Linked DNA regions of Bdellovibrio bacteriovorus HD100. The protein of the gene in region 1 interacts with the protein of each later gene in a pairwise test. Links are inferred from orthologs where the notes say so. Each region holds a gene or a part of one and is shown on either strand. Other genes may lie near its edges.

Region 1 (11,760 bases):
CCTTTTAACAGACGAAATCCCTCGTGCTGATATTCGCCCTCGCAATCAAACACCCGCCGCCAGGAAAAATCCAGGCGCACCAATTCGCATGTTTGATCTTTGGGAACAAGCTCCAGGAAATGGGAATAGACGAAACGCTGCTCTTCCGGGGATTGCTTAGCGTTCCATTCAAAACTCCAACCGCGTTCTTCACGGAAAGTCAGGCTGCGCAACACGGTCCCCGCCCCTTCGGCGTTTTCCGCCAGCTTCAGGCGGGCCACGGCCATCACTTCTGCCAGGGCATGATTCAGGCTGGCACTTTTGGAAACGAACAGATCCCGCTCCAGTTCGGCCTTTAAGGCCCCCAGCCACTGATCCACGTCCATCAGATTCACACTCATCCCGGACAACGGGTCAATGTGACCGCTCTTGGGTGAAAACCCGGCGGCCAGGTAAAAAAGAAAACCCCGTCGTGATGACAGGGCTCCTTTTAAAGTGATTCGAATGGGAATCTCTCTGACGAATTGAAGCATTAGTTCAACTGCAAAGCTTGAGTGTTCATAGTCACGTGGGACTTGGAACGGAACATATTGATCCAGGCCTCAAACATGCCGTCGCCACGACGTTTTTGCATCATCTCTGCAGACATTGGCTCCAGAGTTTTCACTTCTTCCACTTTGCTTTCTTTAAGCTTCAATACGTACTTGCTGTTGCCGTCACGAACCAGACGCTTCAACAGCGGCTCGGTTTTGCTCAACTCAAAGACTGCTTCCGTCGCCACAGAGCTGGTGATTTTCGGGAAGGTCTCTGAACCCAGTTCCACCAGGCCGGTTTCTTCCCAAGTTGCTTTCAGTTCTTTCAGTTGCGCGTTAACGGCAGCTTCATCACCTTTTACCAGAGCTTCATCCAAAGCTTTGATTGCAGCGTCGGCTTTTTCTTTAGTCAAAGCCTTGGTTGCCGCTTCAGAGTCGATTTTCACAAAAAGAACGTTGATCTTCGCCGCGCGCAGATCCTGGATCTTTTTCAGCTCCACCGCTGTTGGCTGAGTTGCCAATTCGAACAGCGCACGCGTGCGAACATTGGAGATGTCTTTACGGACTTTATCTTCAAAGTTAGCCGGAGTGGTGCGGGTTTGTTCGATATAACGCATGTAGAAGTCTTTCTGGAACATGCCGTTTTGCTGGAAGAACGGGATGTCTTTCACGATAAAGTCGCGAACTTCCGCGTCTGTCGCCAAAATGCCGCTCTTTTGAGCAGCCTGGGACACAAGCTCCATGCGCACCAGATTCTCAAGCGCTTGCTGGCGCAGCAACTGACGCTGAGAGCCAAAGTCCATTTGATTGCCGAACAGGTTTTGATAGTACTGCTGGATGCGGTTTTCTTCCTGCTGGAAGTCCGCCAGAGAGATCAAAGTGTTGTTCACGCGAGCCACAGAACCCACGCCCGCACCCATCTGACCGGGCATACCGAAGAAGACGAAAACCATAATGATGGCACCGAAAATCACCATCGCTGTCACGCTCTTCGCGTTGATTCCGCGCTTCATCTTATCTGCCATATTTTCGCTCATAACTTTTCCTTCCTTAAACAAGCTTGCAAAACAAACCGCTTCATTACCCAACGAATTTTGCAAATATTCAAGGGGAAATTGTTGTATTCCTTAGCGGTTTTTACTAGCGTTGAGAAATATTAATACAGCGAAGCCAAAAGACCCTGAACGACGCGATGCTTTGGGCGCTTCTAAACGCTTTGCTGGACTGCTTTTACTGGTTTTAAAAAAAGAGGAACGACCTTTGAATTTCTTCAACTTTGATCTCAAGAAACTTGTGATGATAGGGATTGTCCTGGCACTGCCACTGATTTCGATCAACATGCAGCAGCGTCCTCAGGAATCCAACTGGCTGGCAAAACCATTCAGCCTTCTGGGAAGCGCGGTTTCTGAATCCTTCTATGGCTTCAGCTCCGGCGTTAAAGGCACCACAGCCATGTATCTTGATCTTATCAACATCAAGAAACACAATGAGCACCTGACCAGCACCAACAATGAACTTCAGGCACGTCTTGAAAAAATGAACGAGCTGCTGATCGAAAACGACCGCCTGCGCGGTCTTTTGACGTTCAAAGAACAAACCAAAATGTCCCTGATGGCAGCCCAAGTCATCGGCCGGGACCTGGTGATTGATCACAACACCATCACCATCAACAAAGGAACCCAGGACGGCCTGAAAGCCGGCCAGGCGGTGATCACCACCGGCGGGGTTCTGGGTTACATCTTTAAACCCGACACATTCACTTCCCACGTCATGCTGATCACCGACCGCTATGCGGTGGTGGATGGTATCGTGCAAAGAACCCGGGCCCACGGGATTGTCGAGGGCAAATCCCAGTACACCAGCAGCCTGCAGCTGAAATACGTGGAAAGAACCGAAGACGTTCAGGAAGGCGACCTGGTCGTGACCGGCGGCCTTGACAACATCTTCCCGAAAGGCTTCCCGGTGGCGGTGGTTGAATCCGTTGAAAAGAAAACTTTCAGTGTCTCCCTGAAAGTCGACCTGCGCCCGGTGGTGGATCCTTACAAAGTCGAAGAGGTCTTCATCGTGCTTCAGGGTAACAACGAAGATTTTGGCGACAAGTTCGCGCCTGCGTCCGCAACTGCTGAAACTCCGGCGGACGGGTCCGCTCCTGCTGCCGCGGCGACTTCGGCTGCGACACCTGCTGCGACACCGGCGGCCACTCCAGCTGCAACTCCTGCGGCGGTGAAGCCTGCAGCGACTCCGGCCGCAAAACCAGCGGCGACTCCTAAACCTCAGGAGAACAGACAGTGAAAATCCGCTGGAATGCCCTTTTGAATTTTCTGGTTTTCCTGGCGGTGCTGATGCTGCTGGCTGGATTTCAGACAACCTTCTGGTTCCAGCTTTTCGGGAATGTTCCCTCCCCGCTGCTGTGGCTGAATCTGATTGTATATATGATCCTTTATCGCAAACCGTTCCCGGCGATCTTCACGATTTACGCCATGGGCTTCATTTTGCTCACATTCACAGCCATGCCGCTGAAGATGATGTGGATCAGTCTCATTATTCTCTTTACCTTGGTCTATGCTATCAAGAGTCGCGTCTTTTGGTCCGGCTCAGGATATTATACGATTATGTGTGCATTCTCTGCCGTGGCCTATCACCTGATCTATTTCTTTGGATCGATGGTGCTGGAGAAAAACCCCGCGAGCTTTGAGATTGTCGATCGCCTTGTACAGATCATCCTGACTCCCTCGTTTGCATTCCCGATGTACTGGCTGCTGGCCAAGATCGACAAAATCACTCAGGACGAGCTGGTTCATGAGCCCGGAGGATTGGAGCTATGAGTACATACGTCAGTAATCCGGATGAGGCAAAAGAGTACCTTGGCCGGTACAAGATCTTTTATTTCGCCATCGGCTTTGCCCTGACCATCTTCACGATGCGTTTGTGGTATCTGCAGATCATTTCTGGAAATGAGCTGCGCGAGTTCTCGGAAAAAAACCGTATCAAACAAAATAAAATCACCGCTCCCCGCGGACTGATGCTGGATCGTGATGGAAAAGTACTGGTGGAAAACCTGCCGGGCTTTGAAGCCATCCTGTCCCCGCAGTACATTGAAAGCCTGGATGAGCTGGCAAAAACCGTTGGCCCGGTCTTGGGCATGGAACCGGACAAGGTTGTTCTGAAAGTTCAGAAAAGCCGCCGTCAAAACGGTCCGTTTGCACAGATCCGCCTGAAAGAAAACCTAAGCCGCGAAGAAGTCTTCCGCCTGAAACGCATGCGCCTGGACACTCCGGGGCTTGAGATCCGCGAATCCATCGTGCGCTTCTACCCGCTTCGTGAAAATGGCGCCCAGCTGTTTGGTTATGTGGGCGAGATTTCAAAACGTCAGTTGCCAGTTCTGAATGATCTGTACAAAGGTGCACTGAAATTTGATCAGGGTGACATCATCGGTAAATCGGGTCTGGAAGAAACTCTGGAAAGAGACATTCGTGGTTCCGACGGCGTCAGCTTCATCCAGGTCGATGCCCACGGGCGCGAAACTGTGACCCAGACACCAAACATTTACGGTGAGCAGATCAAGGACATGACACCTGTTCACGGTAACAACGCCATTTTGACGATTGACCGTGATATCCAGGAAGCGGCCTTTAAGTCCTTCATGAGCTTGAATCGTATCGGTGCGGTTGTGGCGATGCGAACCAACGGTGAAATTCTGGCGTGGGTCAGCACCCCGTCTTTTGATCCGAATGAGTTTTCTACCGGTATTTCTGCGCAAACCTGGTCAAAACTGATCAATGATCCGTTCAAACCTCTGCGCAACAAAGTCATCCAGGATCACAACGCCCCGGGTTCGACTTTCAAACCTTTGGTGGCAGTTCCGGCTTTGCAGGAAAAAGTGATCACCCCGACAACGATTGTGTCAGCTCCGGGTGTGTTCTACTTCGGCCGTCGTCCTTACCATGACCACTTAAAAGGCGGTCACGGTAACATCACGGTGTTTGAGGCTTTGGAAAGATCTTCCAACGTGTTCTTCTATAAGATGGGTATCGCGCTGGGTGTTGATAAGATGTTCGACTATATCAGTCTGCTGGGCATCGGTCAGAAAACCGGTATCGAGCTGGCGCGCGAAGTTTCCGGAACCATGCCGAACTCGGCGTGGAAAAAATCCACTGTCGGCGAAGAATGGCAGCCGGGGGAAAACCTTTCCACGGCGATTGGTCAGGGCTTCGTGAACGTGACTCCGCTTTCCATGGCGATTGCTTACAATGCCATCGGCACCGAAGGGAAAGTCGTAAAACCATTCCTGCTGAGAAAGATCATCGATCAGGACGGAAAAGTCCTGCGCGAAAACTTCCCGCAAGTGGTTCGTGATCTGCAACAGACGCAGCCGAACGGCGTGCACATTTCTGCAGAAACGTTCAAAACAGTCAAAGAAGGCATGCGACGCGTGGCCAATGGCGAGCGCGGGACTGCAAAACGCTACAAAGTTCCAGGCGTGCAAATGGCCGGCAAAACCGGCACCGCACAGGTCATGGGCTTCTCTGCGGATCAGATCTATGCGAAGTGCGAAAGCCGCCCGATTCACATGCGTCACCATGGTTGGTTCATTGCGTTTGCTCCGGCAGACAATCCTGAAATCACCATCGCCGCATTGGCTGAACACTCCTGCCACGGAAGCTCCGGGGCCGCACCGATTGTTCGCGACATTGTTGAAGCTTATTTCATGAAATATCACCCTGAAGTGATCGAAGCGGCGTTGAAAGCCACTGGTGGCAAACGCGCGCAAGCTCCGGCAGCCGCGCCGGAAATTGAAGGAGAATAAGAGTGTTTACCTCTTTGCATGTTGAAGAAAGAACCCTCTTCAAGAAATTAGACATCAATCTGATCATTGTGATTCTGGCCCTGAATGTGATCGGCCTGATCAATCTTTGGAGTGCCACCCACGGCCCGACAACCCAGGACGTGGCGTCCCTGTTCATTTCCCAGATCATGTGGCTGATCGTGGGTTGGACGGTATTTTTGGTTGTCACCATTGTGGATTATTCCATCGTCACACGCATTGCTTTGATTGCGTATGTTCTGAATCTGGGCGCGATCCTGTATGTGACCTTCTTTGGTAAGGTTGCTTTGGGGGCGCAGCGCTGGATTGACCTGGGTTTCTTCCGTTACCAGCCATCTGAAACCATGAAGCTGGCCTTGATCATGCTGATGGCAAAGATCCTTTCCACACGCAGCACTCACGGTTCAGGCATGGGCTTGAAGGAACTGGCTCTGCCTTTGATTGCCCTGCTGGTGCCGTTTGGTCTGGTCGTTGAGCAACCGGACTTGGGAACGGCGATGATGCTGGCAGCGATCGGTGGATCCATGCTGATTTTTGCAAAGATCCGCAAGACCATTCTGGCGACGATCATTGCGTTGGGGATCATCGCGATTCCGATCGCGTGGAAATTCGTCTTGCATGACTATCAGAAAAACCGCGTTTTGACGTTCCTGTCCCCGACCAGTGACCCGCGTGGTACGGGTTACAACAGCATTCAGTCAAAAATTGCTGTGGGCTCCGGCCGCTTCTTCGGAAAAGGCTTCATGAAAGGCACCCAGTCCCAACTGGAGTTCCTGCCAGAACGCCACACGGACTTTATCTATTCCGTCCTCAGCGAAGAACACGGCTTTGTCGGCTCCATCGCCGTGGTGGGCCTGTTCTGCTTCCTGTTCATCACGGGAATCCGCATTGCCTCCAACGCCCGCGACAAATTCGGGGCTCTGTTAACGGTCGGAGTCCTCTGTTACATCTTCTGGCACATGTTTGTGAACATCGGAATGGTGATCGGACTCTTGCCAATCGTAGGGGTTCCTTTGCCGCTGCTGTCCTACGGTGGCTCCAGCATGCTGACCACCATGGCAGGCCTTGGTTTAGTGTCGAGCGTCGCTTACCGCAGATATCTGTTCTAGAATTTCCACAACCCGAAAACTCATCAAGCTCTGAAGCACCCCTTCAGAGCTTTTTTTATTTCGAGGCCAGGTCCGCCCGCCTCCGGCAAGTCCCCGTTTTCAAGCACAATTTCCCTCGCAATTTCCACTCAACACACCTGTCTCGCGGTGACTGTCTCATTCCCGGAATTCATCCCAGATCGACTAACCACTAATCAGACAGTGTTCATACTTTGATTGACACCCCCCTGGGCCAGCTTCAATCAATAGCCTTTGAATGGTGCTTCAAAGCAAGATCTGAAACATTCCGCACACATGGCCGTTCGGCACGGCCCTTGAACTATTCCTCTGTAACAGGAGGACGCGGATATGAAAACGAAACATCTCAAAATCGGAATCGCCTTTATCACCGCTTCGCTCACGTCGGTTCTGTTTAACAACTTCTCTTTCACCCAGTGGCAGCGCCCTGAGGTGCCAGCGATGGAAAGCGTGAACGAAGCTTCACGCATTTCTCACGCGAAAGAGCTGCTGGGTGGCGGCTATAAAGGCAGTGACGCCCAGAAAATCGAAGGCCAGAAGGCTTTGAATGAGGCTATTTTGAACAAGGTTCAAACTCAATTACCGGCGAAATTCAAATCCCAGGCGCGCACTATTGCCCGCACCGTGATTTCTGAAAGCGCCAAATACGGCATGGATCCGGTGTTTGTTCTTGCGGTGATCAAGACAGAATCCAAATTCAATCCATTGGTTGTAGGCCGTCATGGCGAAATCGGTCTGATGCAAATCAAACCGGACACCGCTGAATGGATCGCAAAAAAGTTTGATCTGCCTTTCAACGGCAAAAAAACTTTGCAAAGCCCTTCTGCAAACATCAAGATCGGCATGGCTTACATGAACTATCTGCGCGCGAAGTTTGACAAGAAGGCGATGAAGTACGTCAGCGCTTACAACATGGGTCCGACAAACGTGCGCCGTCTGCTGGCAAAAAACGTGAAGCCCGTGGAATACAACTCCCGCGTGATGAAGAACTACAGTGTTCTATATTCAAATATCACCAGCAAAAAACCACACACTGTGGCTGCCCTATAATTTCGCCCGGGTGTTCCACGAGATATACGGAACACTCCTGCCCCGCAGACTCTCCAGAGCACAGACTGCCCAAGTTTGTCTCTGCACCAGAATCCATACAGCCTCGGGCGCCTCAATCACAATTTAATGGATTCTCGCATTGGAACGGATATCGCAAGGTTTTCTCTTATCAGGAGAAAACCATATGAAAAAGAGTCTGACGGCCCTGGTGGCCCTGTTCCTATTAAGCAGTATTGGTCACGCAGCCCCTTATTACACCGGAGTCGGCTGTAACGAAGAAGGCACATCTTGCACCTTCGGGAAGCCCTCTAAACGCGTTTTACAGTGGTCCCGCAAGGGCACTGTGGATGAGCTGGGTTCCCGCTGCGAGAAGTTCTTCGACAATATCGACGCCCGTCAGCGTGTGATTGGCTCCCAGCGGGCTATTGATCTGAAATACAAAAACTTCACCTTCAGCTGGGTTGCCGGGGATCTGGATCAAAACGGCCACGCCAAAATCAAATGTCATATTGAGCTGCACTCGGAAATCGCAGACGTGAAAATCGTGGGCGAAAAAGTGAAGAGCCTGTACTGGGTTTGTGAAAACGAAGAGAGCTCTGGCATCTGCAAAAACTACGAATCGGACTGCGAAGCTCTTCGCCAGCAGACCCTGAAAGATCCAACGGTTCTGGATGCAACAATCTATCGTGGGGCGTCCCTGCTTCAGGGCAACATCTGCGACGTTGTTGCGGCTCGCTTCAAATAGTTCTGATATCTCTTATCTCTCACGAAAAAAGCCGGAGTGTTCCTCCGGCTTTTTTTGTTTCTGCACTTTAAGCGGCGTTACGCGCTCGCGCGCGGGATATTTCGCGGCATTCATTGAGCATCTGATCGTAATAGCTCAGTGTCTGCCTCAGGTTCTGCATCACCACCACCTGATCTTCCGGGGAAAGACTGGCGATCTTAGTCAACGCCTCTTCGGTGTGCCCCACGTCCTCTTCCGCATGCACGCGGATAAAGTGCGCTGCTTTGGGACCCCAGGCTTTTTCAATGCGTTTATTCATGTAATCACCAAAGTGCGCCGCCAGTGCCTCCAACCCCAGAATGTATCCAAAGAAGGCCATCGGTGAATGGTGTTCAATGTAATAGTACTGTGTCTGGTAAAGCGCGCAGGTGCCCGGCATTTCCGGCCACTCGTCCATTTTGCTGCCCAGGGTTTTCAGGTCATTCACCAGCAATTTGTCGTGGCCTTTTTCTTCCGCACAATGGGCCAAGAAGCGGTTGTGGAACTCGGGCGCACCAAACGGCGTGCGTGCACCGGCCATGGCCAGCAGGCGCGTGGTGTGGCGGGCGAAATAGAAAGTCTGTGACACCCAGGCGGAATAGGCGTTTTTATCCTCCCACGGGAAGGCCTCAATTTGCTTTTTCGAGGAGTTCAGAAGCGTCATCAGTTCATCGTTCACGTTCTTATTATTCGGCATGTTTTACTCTTTTCAGGTTTGAAAAAACCATTAAGCTGCAATTTTAAGTTTTCTGGAAACTTCATTAAGACAATTCACATGCGAGCGCTTTTCCGCCCACAGACTTTCCACGAGAGCTGCTGATTTCGGTTCCGCCAAGGGAGTCACCTCTCCTTTGGCCGTCATCAGAATTTCACACTCATAGTTCATCTTCATCACACTGCCAAAATAGGCTGTGCCACTTTTCTCGGCCTTGCGCCGCACATGCAGATCCTTGCGGGCCGTCCCGACCCAGCAATCCCATGGCGAAGCGTCCATCACCTTGCTTCCCAGCGCGATGATGATCTCGGCCCAGTTCACCTCCGCACTGCGGGAGCGGTATTCAGGGATCACAGTCAGGTACTCCATGCTCATCAAAGTATTGATGCCACGGCTCTTGAATTTGTCGATAATTGCCTGATCAAAGGCTTTCATATAATGATGATCACGAAGGGCGTCCGAGCGCAGATCAAAGGCGCTGTACAAATGGAAACCGAAAACTTTTCCGTTGTCGGTCAGGCAGACAACAATGTCATTGCGATGAAAATCATCCGGATTCAAAGGTTCGCCGACCTTCCCCAGCACCTCTGAATAGACCCGCCTCCATACTTCGTAGACGTCGTTGCTTAATTTTACTGTTTCGGGGTTCAACTCGCGTGGATTGAAAAGGTGATACTGAAACTTACCCATACACTCTCCTTCCGGCAGAGTGTTTCGGACGTTCCAGCTGTGAAGTTAATAGTGTTTACTAATTTAAGACGTTTGATTCTGAGAACCTGTGACTTGTGTGCTGTGTTTCTCAAAAAATCACATTGCAAAAAAATCAGTTGCGGATCATTTCAACTTTCTCAAGAACGATCACACAATCAGGGCGCTTGTTGCGGTAAACCGGAGCCATTCTGCGAATTTCGCAGTTCATCGTCAAACGCTCCGCCGAACGGGCTTCGCGCAGTTGATGAACAGGAACATCCGGAACAAATGTGCCATCCACTTCACCATTGAACACCAGATTGCAGGCATCGATGATTTTCTGGGTGACAGCTTCTTCTCTTTCAAACAAAGACCACCACTCGTAGGTGTTCAGTTCTTCAAGAGTGTAAGAACAGCAATCAAAGAAGTTGAAATTGCGGAACAACTGCACGTGTTCTTTGGAATAGATTTCGATGATATCTTCATTCTGGATATGACTGAACAAATCAGAACTTGGAACCAAACCCAGACGACGGAAGGCCTTCCAGGTGAAAGAAAGACTGTCGTTGATTTTGTAGCCTTCCGCCAGCTGGGAATGACACAGCTCCTGATAGAAGCGTACCTGCTCTACGGCGTGCTTTTTCTTATCCAGTGGCAAACGGGAAAAATAAGGAAGACCCGGAACATACGGGCGCACGGTTTTACCTTCAGCTTTCAGCATCAGGGAAATATCCATGGCAATCGCCTTGAACTCTTCGTTCAGTACTTCGTGTTCATTGTCTCTTACATAAATTTCTGGGTACATGACTTCCTCGACAGGCCCTGCAAACATTGTTTGGGATCCTGTGAAGTATCATAGTGAAACGCAGGACTCTTGTCCAATTCAAACAAAAAAAGGCCCCACATGGGAGCCTTCTTTACTTAGTTCTAATAATTCTAAACAGAGATGCGATTAAACGTTCTTGTTCAGGAATTCCAGAATAGCGTCTTTCGGGTGGTTACCAACAAGTTGGCCCACTTCGCTGCCGCCTTTGAACAACAACATCGCAGGAATACCGCGGATGCCGTATTTGCCAGGAACGCTTGGATTCTCGTCCACGTTCACTTTTACGATTTTTACTTTCGCACCCAACTCCTGTGCAACTTCTTCAAGCTTAGGAGCCAAAGCACGGCAAGGTCCACACCACTCGGCCCAGAAATCTACCAGTACTGGAGTCGAAGAGTTTAGAACTTCTGCATCGAAAGACGTGTCTGTAACTGCTTTAGTAAATGTGCCCATGAATGGCCTCCGTAATATCTACACTCTAATGTGATCACGGAAACCTTATCGTCAAGCCCGATGAGGATCAATTACTTTTTGAAGAGGGCTTTGGTGAACTCTTGGCGCAACTTATCGAGTTCGTTGATGTTTTGACTATCCCAGTCAGCTTCAAGAGCTTTTTGACGACGACGCGCCTCAACTCGGGTCACGGTGCTATTTGGAGACAATTTCACATCCTCCACAAGCTTCGCATACTTAGCCATCTTTTCTTGAAGTGCTTTCTCAGCGTTTTTTAAGTTCTCCTGAGCCCGCGCCACCAACTGAGCCTGCTCGTCTTCCTCACTCCCCAAGCCTGTGCCCGGAAGCGGGATCTCTACCTTTTCGACCTCAGGCGCACCGCCACCCAAAAGCTCTCGTTCAAAAGCCTTCAGATCGACATCGGGAAACTCCGAAGTCCCCTCTGCTGCTGCGCCGCGCTCAGCATCCGCTGCCGCCATGCGATCACCAAAACGGAAAGACGGTTTTTCCCTTTGCTCTTCGTCAGTTACAAGCAGGCCTTCAGAGTTCTCATCAATTCTTTCGGTGCGCAGGGATTGCTCGCCGCTGGCTTGAACCTCTTCAGTAGAGCCCTTGATATAGATCGCTTCATCCTCTGGAGTCGGCTTTCCACCACCCGTGACCGTAGTCCCGGTCTTCTGAGGGCTTTCGACATGCATGGCTTTATTCAGGCGCTCTAACAACACCGCCTCATCATGCCCCAACATACGACCGATCACCTGCACCAAGCGCACTGGTGGCACCGGGGATTCCAATACCA
Region 2 (12,000 bases), 2.2 Mb from region 1 along the record:
CGCTTCATCCAAAATCAGAACTGGAGCATCTTTAAACATCGCACGAGCAATGCTGATGCGCTGCTTTTCGCCGCCGGAAAGAAGATTTCCGCGGTCGCCCACGCGGCTTTGATAGCCATGCGGTGTTTTCATGATGAAGTCATGGGCGTTCGCCAGCTTTGCCATGGCCGGGATGTCTTCACGGGTGCGGTTGTAGTCACCAGCCCAGATGTTCTTTTCGATGGTATCGCTGAACAAGAACACATCCTGAGTCACCAGGGCGACATTGCGACGCAGATCCTTCAGGCCGATATCATGAATGTTCACGCCATCAATCAGAATTTCGCCGGAGGTGGGGTCAAAGAATCTTTCCAGCAGGTTCACGATGGTGGATTTACCACTGCCGCTGGCGCCGACCAAAGCAACCACTTCGCCGCGGTTGATTTCTAGGTTCAGATTCTTCAGAATCATTTCTTTGCCATAGCTGAAGCTCACGTTTTTATAAGTGATCTTCTTCCAGTCTTTTGGAAATGGAACTGGATTGGCAACTTGAGGAACTTCCGATTCATTTTCAATGATCTCAAAGATTCGACGCAGGGAAATGGTCACTTCCTGAATGCGAACGTAAGCTTCTTGAACACGCTTGATAGGCTGATTGATCATCAACAAGGAAGCCACAAAGCCCACGAAAGTTCCCGGAGTGCTGCGACCAGCGGCGATTTCATAGCTCACATACATGAACACACAAAGAACAATGGCAGTTGCGAGGAATTCGGTGACAGGACCGCTGGCTTCCTGGCGTTTGTAGATGGTCTTGCGGATGCCAAGGTACTTGTCGGATTCCTTAATCAGGCGCTCACCCATGTCTTTTTCAAGATTGAAGGACTGGATAATACGAACGCCGTCCAGACTTTCTTTGATGGTGGAGGTCATGTACTCCATCACGTCACGTTCTTGAGGAATATACTTGCGCATGCTGCGGGCGATGTTTTTCAGAATAACCGCAATCACCGGTGCAATCAGGAAAGTGGCCAATGTCAGCTTCCAATCGATGCGGATCAAATTGATCAGCAAACCTACCAGCATCAGCGGATACAGGAAAATGTCGGCCACCACACGCAGGCCATCCTGGATGATGCGAATGTCATTCAGGATGCGGCTGATCAAGCCACCGGAGCCTGCGGCATAGTTGTTATGGAAGGACAGATTCAGGCGCATGAACTTCTGCTGAAGTTTTTGGCGCAGTCCCTGAACCACGCGCTCGGCGGTGTAGTTCATCAGATAAATGTGGAAGTAACGAGAAGTCGCTTGAACCAGCGCCAAACCCAAGGCCATCGGCACCAGGGTGGCCATGGCCTGCTGCTGATTTGCAGACAGTCCATCGAACAGCCCTTTGATCATATAAGCCAGCTGTGTGGTTGCCAGCGCGTTCAGAATCCCTGTGGCGGCGACGATGTAAAGGGTGCTTTTGTACTGTTTAAGTTCGCCCAGGAGCTTCTTGATTTCAGGTGACATCATTTGTTTCCAGATTACGAGGTTTGGTGGCTCTCGATATAACGCTTGAGATATTGCCCCGTCAGACTTTTCTTCACTTTCATGATATCGTCCGGGGTGCCTGTCGCCACAATGTTTCCGCCCTTTTTACCTGCTTCAGGACCGAGGTCAATCACATAATCTGAGCCACGGATCACATCGAGATTGTGCTCCACGACGACGACGCTGCCGCCAGTCTCAATCAGCTTGTTCAGAACCTTCATCAATAGCTCCACCTCACGGAAGTGCAGGCCGGTGGTCGGTTCGTCCAGAATGTACAGGGTGGACTTCTGTTGGACCTGAGACAGCTCTTTGGCGATTTTTAAGCGCTGGGATTCCCCGCCGCTTAAAGAGTTGGCCGGTTGCCCCAGCTGCAGGTAATCCAGTCCGACCTCTTTTAGCACGCTCAGGGGCTTGCGGATGTTCGGGTGGGCCACGAAGAAATTCATGGCTTCATTCACGGTCATTGAAAGAATTTCGTGAATGTTTTTGTTCTTATATTGAATTTCGAGGATCTCGGGTCGGTACTTTTTTCCGTCACAGACGTCACATGGGATAACCACGTTATCCATGAACATCATGTCGATTTCCTCATAACCCGTGCCTTTGCAGGCCGGGCAGCGACCACCATCTACATTCAAACTGAAGGTTCCGGCCGTGTAACCACGGGACTGAGATTCAGGTGTTGTGGACATGATCATGCGAATGGCATCAAACGCCTTCAGGTAAGTGATTGGCGAGCTTCGTGCGGATTTACCAATCGGGGACTGGTCAATCAGCAGCACGTTTTTGATATGCTCCACACCGTCCAAGCCTGAATAGTCCTGGGCTGGCATATATTCAATATCCAGTGCACGAGCCAAAGCCGGATACAGAGTTTTTGAAATCAGAGTCGATTTACCAGAACCACTGACCCCCGTCACAGTCACCAGGCGGTTTAGCGGGAAGGTCACATCTAGATTCTTCAGGTTGTGTCCTTTGGCGCCTTTTAATTCAATTTTGACTTTGTAGTTATCCACATCCACCGGACGAATCGTGCGTAAAGCCTGCCAGTTTTTGGAAGGCTTCAGGAACGGAACCGTGTTGGACTTTTCATAGTCATAGAACTTCTCGGTTGTGCCCGAGTAAACAACTTCACCGCCCAGATAGCCTGAGCCAGGACCCATTTCGATGATGTGTTCGCTGGCTTTGATCACGTCGTGATCGTGCTCCACAATCACCAGAGTGTTTCCAAGGTCTTTCAGATCCTTCAGGATGGAAATCAAACGATCGTTGTCGCGCGGGTGAAGACCCACCGTGGGTTCGTCCAAAACATACAAAGCTTGAGAAAGCCCCATGCCCAGCTGGTTTGCAAGAATCAAACGCTGATATTCCCCGCCAGACAGTGTGCGGGTTTCACGTCCCAGGGACAGATAATGAACCCCCACGCGCATCAGAAATTCCAGACGTGAGCGGATTTGTTTTAACACTTCACCCGCTACTTCCTGCTGGAAAGGGGTGACTTCCAGTTTTTGGAAGAAAGTATTCAGATCTTCAATCGTCAAATTGGAAAGATCATTGATATTTGAATTTGCAATAAGCACGTGATTGGCTTCCGTGCGCAGGCGCGCGCCTTTGCAGGTCGGGCACTGGAACGGACTGCGGAAACGGGAGATGAACACCCGCACGTGCATTTTGTATTTGATCTGATCAAGGTACTCAAACAGACCACGCACGCCGAAGAAATCTTTGTTTCCATTCCAGATCACATCACGTTCAGCCTTGGGAAGGTCCTTCCAAGGGGTGTGAGTGTCGATCTTGGTCTTTTTGCAGTAGGCAAGCAGCTGCTTTTTTTCATGGGCAGCACTGGGCATCCAGAAGGGGCTTAAGGCCCCTTGAGCCAGGCTCAAATTCGGATTTGGAATCACTTTTTCTTCGTCGATATCCAGGATGTTTCCGAAGCCCTTGCACGTCGGGCAGGCCCCGATCGGGGAATTGAAGCTGAAAAGTTTCGAGCTCAGTGGCGGCGGAGTATAACCACACACCGGGCAGGACGCTTCTTCACTGACTTGCAGGCGCTCTCCATCTGTAGAAAGAATGGTCGCTCTGCGAGTGATCAGATGCGTGTTGTATTTGATGCTGGCTTCATAGGCTTGAGTCAGTGAATCTGCCAGGCGGCCGCGTTCATCCTCGTTGAAGGACATACGGTCGATCACCAGATAGAAGGTCTCTTTAGGCAGACCTTTTTTGATTGCGGCTGCTTCGCCGATTTCGACGACGGTGCCCATTTCTTCATTGGTCAGGCCACCAGGATGAGTCGCTACAATTTCAGGAGTTTCGACTTTTTTGGAGGCTTTCTTGCCGGAAGCTTTGGTTTTTTTGCCAGCTGCTTTTGCTGCCGGCTTTTTAACTTCCGTCACTTTCGGAATATAGATGCGCAGATAACCATCTTGCAGCAGCAGGGAATGAAGTTTTTTGCCTTCAGCCACGCGGCCTTCAGAATTGATTTCGACCAGAAGATAACCGCGCTTTCCGGCAAAGTTCTTCAGAACCTTGTCGGTGGCTTCGGTCACACTTTCTTTTTCGGTGGGGCAATGGTGAGTCGGGCAGTAGGATTTCCCGATTTTTTCGTAAAGCAGGCGAAGATAGTCGATGATTTCAGTCGTGGTCCCCACCGTCGAGCGGGAACTTTTAACCGTGTTTTTCTGCTCAATCGAAATAGCTGGGGGAATATTGTTGATGCCTTCGATGTCCGGCTTCGGAGCCTTGTTCAGAAACTGACGGGCATAGTTGGACATGCTTTCGATAAAACGACGCTGACCTTCGGCAAACAATGTTTCGAAGGCCAGGGAAGATTTCCCGGAACCACTGGGGCCGCAGATCACAGTCATGGAACCAACCGGGATCTTGACCTCAATGTTCTTAAGATTGTTTTGTTTCACCCCCCAGAGGTGAATATCCTTCATTCCGATAAATCCTGTTTGTAGAAGTCAGTTGCCTCTTCGGCTTTGTTCGAGGCGGCTGTAGGTTCAGTCCCTTCAACGAAAGCCTGGCGAATGATCTTCTTGGTTGAGGCCGAAGCCAGTTTTCCGGTTTCGCTGTCGATATTAGCAAACACAATACCGTCCGGCACGGGGAAAGTCATCTGCGGAAGACCTTCGTGAGCCGCTTTCATGTAGTCGACCCAAATCGGCAAAGCAGAGCGTCCGCCGACCTCGCCTTTACCCAGGCTCTTTTCTTTGTCAAAGCCCACCCACACACCAGTGGAAATCTGCGGGCTGTAACCGATAAACCACGCGTCAAAGTAGTTGTTCGTGGATCCAGTCTTACCAGCGACCTCACGGCCCACGGCGCGGGCGCGACCACCAGTACCACCAGCATCTTCCACAACACCTTTCAACAGTGTTGTCATCACATAGGCTGTAGAAGGGCGAATCAGCTGATCAGCATCCTGGAAGAAGATGCTTGGATCAAGTTTGGCATTCTTGCCTTCCTTCTTTTTCATTTCTTCGACCTTGGCTGGATCATTCATGGCTTCCAGGAAGGCTTTGCGACGCTCTTCGAAGCCGTCATTGATAGTTTTGATCTCTTTGTCAAAACGGGCATCCAAAGAAACGGTTTTGAGAATATTCTTGCCGTTGGCATCATCCACCTTGTGGATCAGCAGCGGGGAAAGTCGTTTGCCAAGACGACCAAATTCAGCAAAAGCTTTGGTCATCTCGTACAAAGTCACGCTGCTGGAGCCCAGGGCCAGCGTAAAGTCAGGATTCAAAGGGCTGTAGATTCCCAGGCGACGAGCGTATTCCATGGACCATGGCACACCCACATCTTCGATGATTTTCACGGTTGGGATATTCAAAGATTTCACCAAGGCATTGCGGAACAGGATGTCGCCACCGAAGCTTTTGGAGTGATTCGATGGCTTCCAAACCTTCATGTCACCCTGGCCTTCGGCATCATCCGCAGCACCACCTTCTTCATAGACAATCGGCGCGTCCATGATCGGAGTTGCCGGAGTGTAGCCCTTTTCCAGTGCGGAAGCATAGACAATGGCTTTAAAAGCAGAACCTGTCTGACGGGGAGCTTGAATGGCGCGGTTGAATTCGCTCTTTGCGAAGTTGGATCCACCGACCATTGCCAGGACATCCTGACTGTCCTGATCAAAGGAAATCAGTGCGCCTTCAACCAAAGGTTCCTGATCCAGTTCCAGACCCACAAATTTGCTCAAGTCCGGGGCTGCCGCCGTTGGAAGGCCCTTCTTTTTGCTGGCAAGGCGGGTGGAGCTGAATTGATCTGCCACCACCTTCACCAGAATCACATCGCCTTTTTTGAGGGCTTCAGAAGGCTTTTTGATCGCCGCCAGATCATAGCGGGCTTCAGAGTCGGGCTTGCGGGCCCAAGTCATGGTTTCAATGTCGATCACACCGCGGGTTTCAGGCAGTTTCACGTAAACCAGTCCCAGCGTGTCGTCGACTTTTTCCACCACACCATTCACAGTGTCTTTCAGCTTGATGTACGGAGGCAGCAACGGATGCAGCTTTTCATCCTGCGCCGACTTCACTGGCACGATGTCGGCGAACTTTCCGTCAGGCAGAATGGTTCTTTCCGGAGTGAAGTCTGAGATCAGTTTTTTCTGATTTTCTTTCAGGAACTCTTCAATGGCGTCTTCATCAGAAAGATTTTTGGATGGACCACGGTAACCCTGGCGCTTATCCAAGGACTTCAGGCCTTCTTTTACGGAATCCTGAGCGGCCATCTGTTTGGTTAGATCAAGGCTTGTGTAGATTTTAAGGCCTTTGTCCAAAACCATGTCTTCACCCAGTTGGTTGACCAGCAGCTGACGAACGGTTTCCAGATAGAAAGGTGCATATTCTTCGTAGTTTTCACGAACGTAAACCTTCACCGGCTCTTGGATGGCCGCTTCGGATTCTTCTTTGCTGACATAGCCAACATCGGCCATGCGGCGCAGAACATAGATCTGACGTTCTTTGGCACGCAGCGGATTTGAAACCGGGCTGTAGCGGGAAGGAGCCTGGGGAAGACCCGCCAGGATCGCCATTTCAGACAGTGTCAGCTTGGAAACCGGCTTGCGATAGTAAGTCTGAGCCGCCTGCTCGACACCATACGCCCCTTGGCCGAAGTAAATCTGATTCAAGTAAAGGAAAAGGATGTCCTCTTTGCTCAGATTCTTTTCCATTTCAATCGCCAGAAGGATATCGCGCAATTTACGGGTTAGAGTTTTTTCAGAGGATAGCAGCAGCGTTTTTGCCACCTGCTGAGTGATCGTCGAGCCCCCTTGAACGGAACGACCGGCACGCAAGTTGGCTAAAGCCGCACGGAAGATGGCTTGCGGGTTGATCCCTTTGTGAGAGAAGAACTGATCATCTTCGGCTGCCAGGAACGCATTGATAAGATTTTTTGGAATCTTGTCGTATGGAACCAAGGTGCGGCGTTCGCGGAAGAACTCGCCGATTTTTTTGTTGTTGCGATCATAGACCTGACTGACCAGCAGGGGCTGGTAGTCTTTTACGGTGATCAATTGAGGCAGTCCGGATTTGACAGACTGAACGATGAGATATACACCGAGGATGCCGACAAGACCGAGGGCGACGCAAAATAGCAGGATCTTTTTTAACACTGTGGGGGGCTCCTTTAACAAGCCCCCATTCTAACAGTGCAAATGGGTAGGGTCTAGGGACACTGGCCCGAAGGCTGGGTCCTACTTTCTGCCCGTTTTGGAGCCGGAGCTGCGGGAACGTTTCGAGGACCCTTTCGCAGCATCACCCAGGTGACACTGAGCCGCCAGTTCAGAGTTGGACTCAACTGTGGTCTTCACATCCTCAATAATCTCGGTTTGCGCGGAGATTTCACTGGAAGCTTCTTCTGAAGTGTACTCAGCACCACGTTTTGGCGCAGGACCCAAAGTCATCAAACCGTTGTTCGCCCGGTTCAAGGCCTCGGTGTAGCTTTGCTGTTTAGTGGCCAGGGCTTTGAGTTTGGTCTGCATGTTTTCCTGAGCGGCCTGCATCTTGTTCTGAGTCAGGGTCATCAGATCTGTGACCTTCTTTTCAGCCTGAGATTTTCTTTTTGTTGTGTCGGCTTTCATCTGATCCAGCTGATTCGATGCCAGATTCAGAGAATCATTCAGTTCATCTGTGCTGGCTTCAGCATTGCGGATCTGATCGTTGATGGATTCCATCTTTGCCGTGCTCTGTTCGTTCAAGGAAATACGCGCTTGTTGGAAGCGGTTCATACATTTATTAAAGGCATCAAGCGCCGCAGCCTTTTGTGCTTTGGCTTTGGAAATGTGATTACCACTGGAAGAAGCGTTCACCTTCCCGTAGGCTTCTGCCGCTTTGGTGTATTCCTGATTGCAGGCAAATTTAGAAGTTTCTGCTGTCAGCTCCAGCATTTTTGTCGCTTTCTCGCGAACGGCATTGGTCATCTCAGAGCGCAGGGAGATAATTTTAGAATTGTACTCACGCAGTTTTTCCTTGGCAGCTGTCTGGCTGGCTTGGAATTCTGAGATCTTTTCACGCTCTTGTTCGTCCAATGACGTTTTAGTCTCTTCCAGTTCCTGTTGGGCATCGGTCAGAGCCTGCTGCAGTTCCTGAATGGTCGTATTGAACGTTTCTTTGATTTCAGCCTCATCATCAGCCAGTTCGGCGATGTCCTTCTGGGTGTCTTTGATTTCCTGTTCAAGACGTTTCTTTTCGTCATAATAGTCACGACCATTCATCTGAGGGCAGGAACCACCGATGTTCGATCCTGCCGGAAGGCCCATCAATGTACCGATAGCGTCGGTCGTGTCAAAGCTGTCGGTGCCCAAAGTTTCTGAACACGCCTGGGCTTTTTCAGCACAGCCAGAACCCATTCCCGCTTTGCGGCAGGCTTCAGCAATTTTATTCTTAGCTGCTGTGATCTCGCTTCGTGCCTGAGAACACTGCGACTGCAGGCGAGCCGCTTTACTTTCTGCGATCTCTTCTTGGGACTTGGTAAAGCTAAGTCCTTCAGCCAAGGAAACGGAAGGGGTTGCCAATGAAAGCACGCTCAGGATGTTGATAACTGTTTTGACAGATGCATTCTTTTTAGAGCTTGAAATCTTATTCATTTGATTTCCTCCCCGATGATAATGAGTGGTGCAATACCAGTACCAATTATCGGCAGACCTGCCCAAAAGGTTTACGTCTCAGAGTGAGATTTCGGTCAAAGCCAGTACAGGCGGGGAAAGAAAATAAAAAAGCCCGGCAGGGGCCGGGCTTTGAAGTGTCGTTGAATTTGAAGAGGTCTAGGAAGCAACCGCACTTCCGCAGTGAGCGCACTTACGTGCTTTCATCGGGATGCTTGAGCAGCACTCTGGACATTCTTTCGTGGTCACCGGGGCGGGCTCTTCGGCCCGCTTCAATTTGTTCGCGGCTTTAATGATCAGGAAAATTGAAAAGGCCACGATGACAAAGTCCAGAACCACGTTGAGAAAGGTTCCGTAGTTCAGTGTCGCAACACCGGCGGCCTTGGCGGCGTCCAGTGTCGGGTAGGAGTCCCCATTGAGAACAAAGAAAAGATTTGAGAAATCAACCTTGCCCATTCCCAGAGAAAGAACTGGCGTCAGAACATCTGTTACAAATGAAGTAACAATCTTGCCGAATGCTGCGCCGATGATGATACCCACAGCCATGTCCAGGACATTGCCGCGCATGATAAACGTTTTAAACTCCTTAAACATGGTTGCAATCCTTTCTTAGAATTTTGCCACGAGGTTCATTGTACTCGTGGTTGTTGTGTACTTGCCATCAGCTGGAATGGAATTTTGATATTGTAATAGATAGGCCAACTTCAAAGAGAAAACAGAGTTCAGCATCACATTCAAAGAAGCCTCTGTGTTGAACAGATAAGCATCGGTGTTAGTGAAGTTTGGCAGATACTCAGCCCAGTATTTGAATGACAAAGTTTTATCCAGAGCTTTGTTAAATTCGGTGAAAAGACGGCCCATGTTGTCATGAGTCGTTCCGCCCCCTGTGGGAAGTGTTTTTTGATAACGATAACCGACCTCGAAGAACCAGTTCATCTCGTCAGATTTGATCAGACTGTACTTTAAACCCAAGTCGGAAGAGTCCCTTTGGATATAGCCGTTGAAAACATCGCTCTCTGCCTTTTGACCGGCGAAAATGCCCAGATAGTCCGTCAGTTCGCGTTCGTAGCGAGCTCCGACTTCCCAGTTGCGGGCAGATTCAACGCCGTTGGAGTCCGTTTTCAAATAACGGCCGAATGCGGAGTAGACGTTTTTTTCCTGAGTGTAAGTGGTTTTTGCTTTTGCAGCATAACTTTCAGAATCACTGTTTCCGCTGACAACAACGGCACCTGCTTCTGCTTCACCGGTAAGTGGGGCAGCAACTGCAGAGAACGAACAAAGCAAAGTGAACACACTTGCGGCAATCAAGAACAGTTTCATACACAAATCTCCTTTTATTTATCCAGGATTTGACTCTAGTTTTAATTCGCTCTTCGTCCAAGAAAAAATTGATGAGAAACACAGTAAAATCTGCTAATTTTGCCGGGAGGTTTGTGCAGGTGCAAAAAGGTTTTAATTCAGATATTACAGTGCGCGGTCAGAAGTATCACATCCAGACAGAGGATTGGGGAACACAGAACCCTTACCTGGTCAGCAGAATCTTCTGCAATGGGGCTGTGATGAAGACCATTAAAACACCCTACGACACTGTTTTGAAACTGGGCTCGGTTCAGTCTGAAGAAGCGATTAAATTGGCTTTGCGTCGTCAACACACCACGATAATTGATACCCTGATGGCAGGGAGCCTTCCTTAAACCTCATTATTTTCGCAAAACCTCGACTTGTGGCGAGTATTCATCAGCAGGCATCTTTCATAAGATGAAGGGATGATTGAATTCTCTCACGTCTATAAGACCTATCCGGGCCCGGTGCATGCGCTGAAAAATGTCGATTTGCGCATCGACAAGGGTGAGTTTGTGTTTCTGACCGGTCCCAGCGGGGCGGGAAAAACCACTCTGTTCAAGATGATCTCGGCCTATGACATCGCCACTTCAGGCGATGTGAAGGTGGCGGGTCACGATCTTTTGACAATGCGAGATTCCCAGATTCCCTTCTTTCGCCGAAAAATCGGCGTGATCTTCCAGGATTTCAAACTTTTGAAGGATCGAACGATCTTTGAAAACGTCGCACTGCCGTTGCAGGTTCGCGGTGACAAAGCCCCGTCCATTCAGCGCCGTGTGTATGAGGTGCTGGAACAAGTGGGGTTGGCACACAAGCATGACCAGTACCCCGATTTTGTGTCCGGGGGTGAGCAGCAAAGAACTGCGATTGCCCGTGCGATCATTCATCAGCCGGGTGTTTTAATCGCCGATGAGCCGACCGGAAATCTGGATCCGCGCCTGAGTGAAGAAATCATGGATCTTTTGGAGCGTGTCTGTTCTCAAGGGACCACGGTTTTCGTGGCAACGCATGATCACGAAATGGTTCGTCGCCGCAAGAAACGCACATTGCAACTGCAGGACGGCATGATTGTGGGGGACACGAAGTGAGACCACATCATAAGAACTGGGCTTTGAAGGTTTCCACCCTGGTTGTCGTAACAGCATGTTTTGTGGTGATGGGTGCAGCCCTTCTTGTATCGCAGAACTTTCGAAACATCCTGACCCTGTGGGGCGAGGATGTGCAGATGACGGTTTATCTTTCTCAGGATCTGTCCGAGAAAGGCCGTCAGGACATTGAAAGCAAAATCAAAGAAAATGAGAATGTGGCCGCCGTGAAGTTCGTCACGCAAGAGCAGGCTTTGGGGGATTTTCGCACCCAGATGGCCAGTTATGCTCCGGATATCACTCAGGATGAGGAACTGCTGCGTCTGATCCCGGCCAGCCTCCTGGTTCAATTAAAATCCAATGTGGCTGCGGCCGAGCAGACCGCTGTTTTACAAAACATGGCCGGAAAGCTTCGTCAGCTCGAGGGCGTGGACGAAGTCAGTTATGGCCAGGACTGGGTTGAAAAGTATGCGGCATTGGTCAACGCCATTGAACTGACGTTGCGGGCTTTGTGCGTGGTGATTCTGATGGCGTCCCTTTTTGTGATGTCCAATGCGATCCGCGCTTCCGTAGCGGCAAGAAAAGATGAGATTGTGGTCCTGGAGATGATCGGGGCCACTCCGTCCATGATCCGTAAGCCCTTCCTTGTTGAAGGAGCGGTACTGGGGGTGGTTTCCTCCGTTTTATCATTGGGTCTTTGCTTTGCCGTTTATATCGGTATCAAAAATTTACTGACGACGAAACTGAGCTTTCTGCAACTGGGGGAGCACATTCAGTTCCTTGGCCCGTTGTTGCTGGTGACTTTCGTTGTCGCCGGCACAGGTCTGGGGGCCTTGGGTTCTTATCTGTGTGTGCGCCGTATGAATGACGGCTTTGCCGGAAGTCAGGGGTAGTTTTGAAGATTGCACAGATTCTTTTGGTATTGGGACTGTCACTGACGTTGGGGGCGAAGGC

What was found.
Region 2: the proteins of mrdA (region 1) and BD_RS00750 interact in binary tests that used the Escherichia coli proteins (3 or more experiments, as listed by UniProt). The link is inferred for Bdellovibrio bacteriovorus HD100 from one-to-one orthologs.

The regions. Positions count from the first base shown.
Region 1 is NC_005363.1:2,361,634-2,373,393, forward strand. Bases 2,827-5,826 are described here. They hold mrdA (penicillin-binding protein 2), read left to right. Parts: upstream 2,827-3,333; coding sequence 3,334-5,319; downstream 5,320-5,826. Other genes in these bases: BD_RS11235 (hypothetical protein), read left to right, coding at 2,827-3,337; rodA (rod shape-determining protein RodA), read left to right, coding at 5,322-5,826. Outside these bases: BD_RS11220 (hypothetical protein), read right to left, coding at 1-380; BD_RS11225 (SurA N-terminal domain-containing protein), read right to left, coding at 512-1,549; rod shape-determining protein MreC, read left to right, coding at 1,659-2,804; more of BD_RS11235, read left to right, coding at 2,801-2,826; more of rodA, read left to right, coding at 5,827-6,446; BD_RS11250 (lytic transglycosylase domain-containing protein), read left to right, coding at 6,795-7,514; BD_RS11255 (hypothetical protein), read left to right, coding at 7,699-8,259; BD_RS11260 (iron-containing redox enzyme family protein), read right to left, coding at 8,327-8,974; BD_RS11265 (hypothetical protein), read right to left, coding at 9,005-9,682; BD_RS11270 (hypothetical protein), read right to left, coding at 9,816-10,487; trxA (thioredoxin), read right to left, coding at 10,635-10,961; BD_RS11280 (ANTAR domain-containing protein), read right to left, coding at 11,033-11,760. UniProt on the Escherichia coli protein: Catalyzes cross-linking of the peptidoglycan cell wall. Responsible for the determination of the rod shape of the cell. Is probably required for lateral peptidoglycan synthesis and maintenance of the correct diameter during lateral and centripetal growth.
Region 2 is NC_005363.1:144,254-156,253, forward strand. What follows is about bases 4,254-7,493. They hold BD_RS00750 (penicillin-binding protein 1A), read right to left. Parts: upstream 7,130-7,493; coding sequence 4,454-7,129; downstream 4,254-4,453. Other genes in these bases: uvrA (excinuclease ABC subunit UvrA), read right to left, coding at 4,254-4,457; BD_RS00755 (coiled-coil domain-containing protein), read right to left, coding at 7,211-7,493. Outside these bases: BD_RS00740 (ABC transporter ATP-binding protein), read right to left, coding at 1-1,497; more of uvrA, read right to left, coding at 1,509-4,253; more of BD_RS00755, read right to left, coding at 7,494-8,602; large conductance mechanosensitive channel protein MscL, read right to left, coding at 8,780-9,214; BD_RS00765 (DUF481 domain-containing protein), read right to left, coding at 9,230-9,940; BD_RS00770 (hypothetical protein), read left to right, coding at 10,012-10,314; cell division ATP-binding protein FtsE, read left to right, coding at 10,387-11,049; BD_RS00780 (cell division protein FtsX), read left to right, coding at 11,046-11,939; BD_RS00785 (murein hydrolase activator EnvC family protein), read left to right, coding at 11,942-12,000. UniProt on the Escherichia coli protein: Cell wall formation. Synthesis of cross-linked peptidoglycan from the lipid intermediates.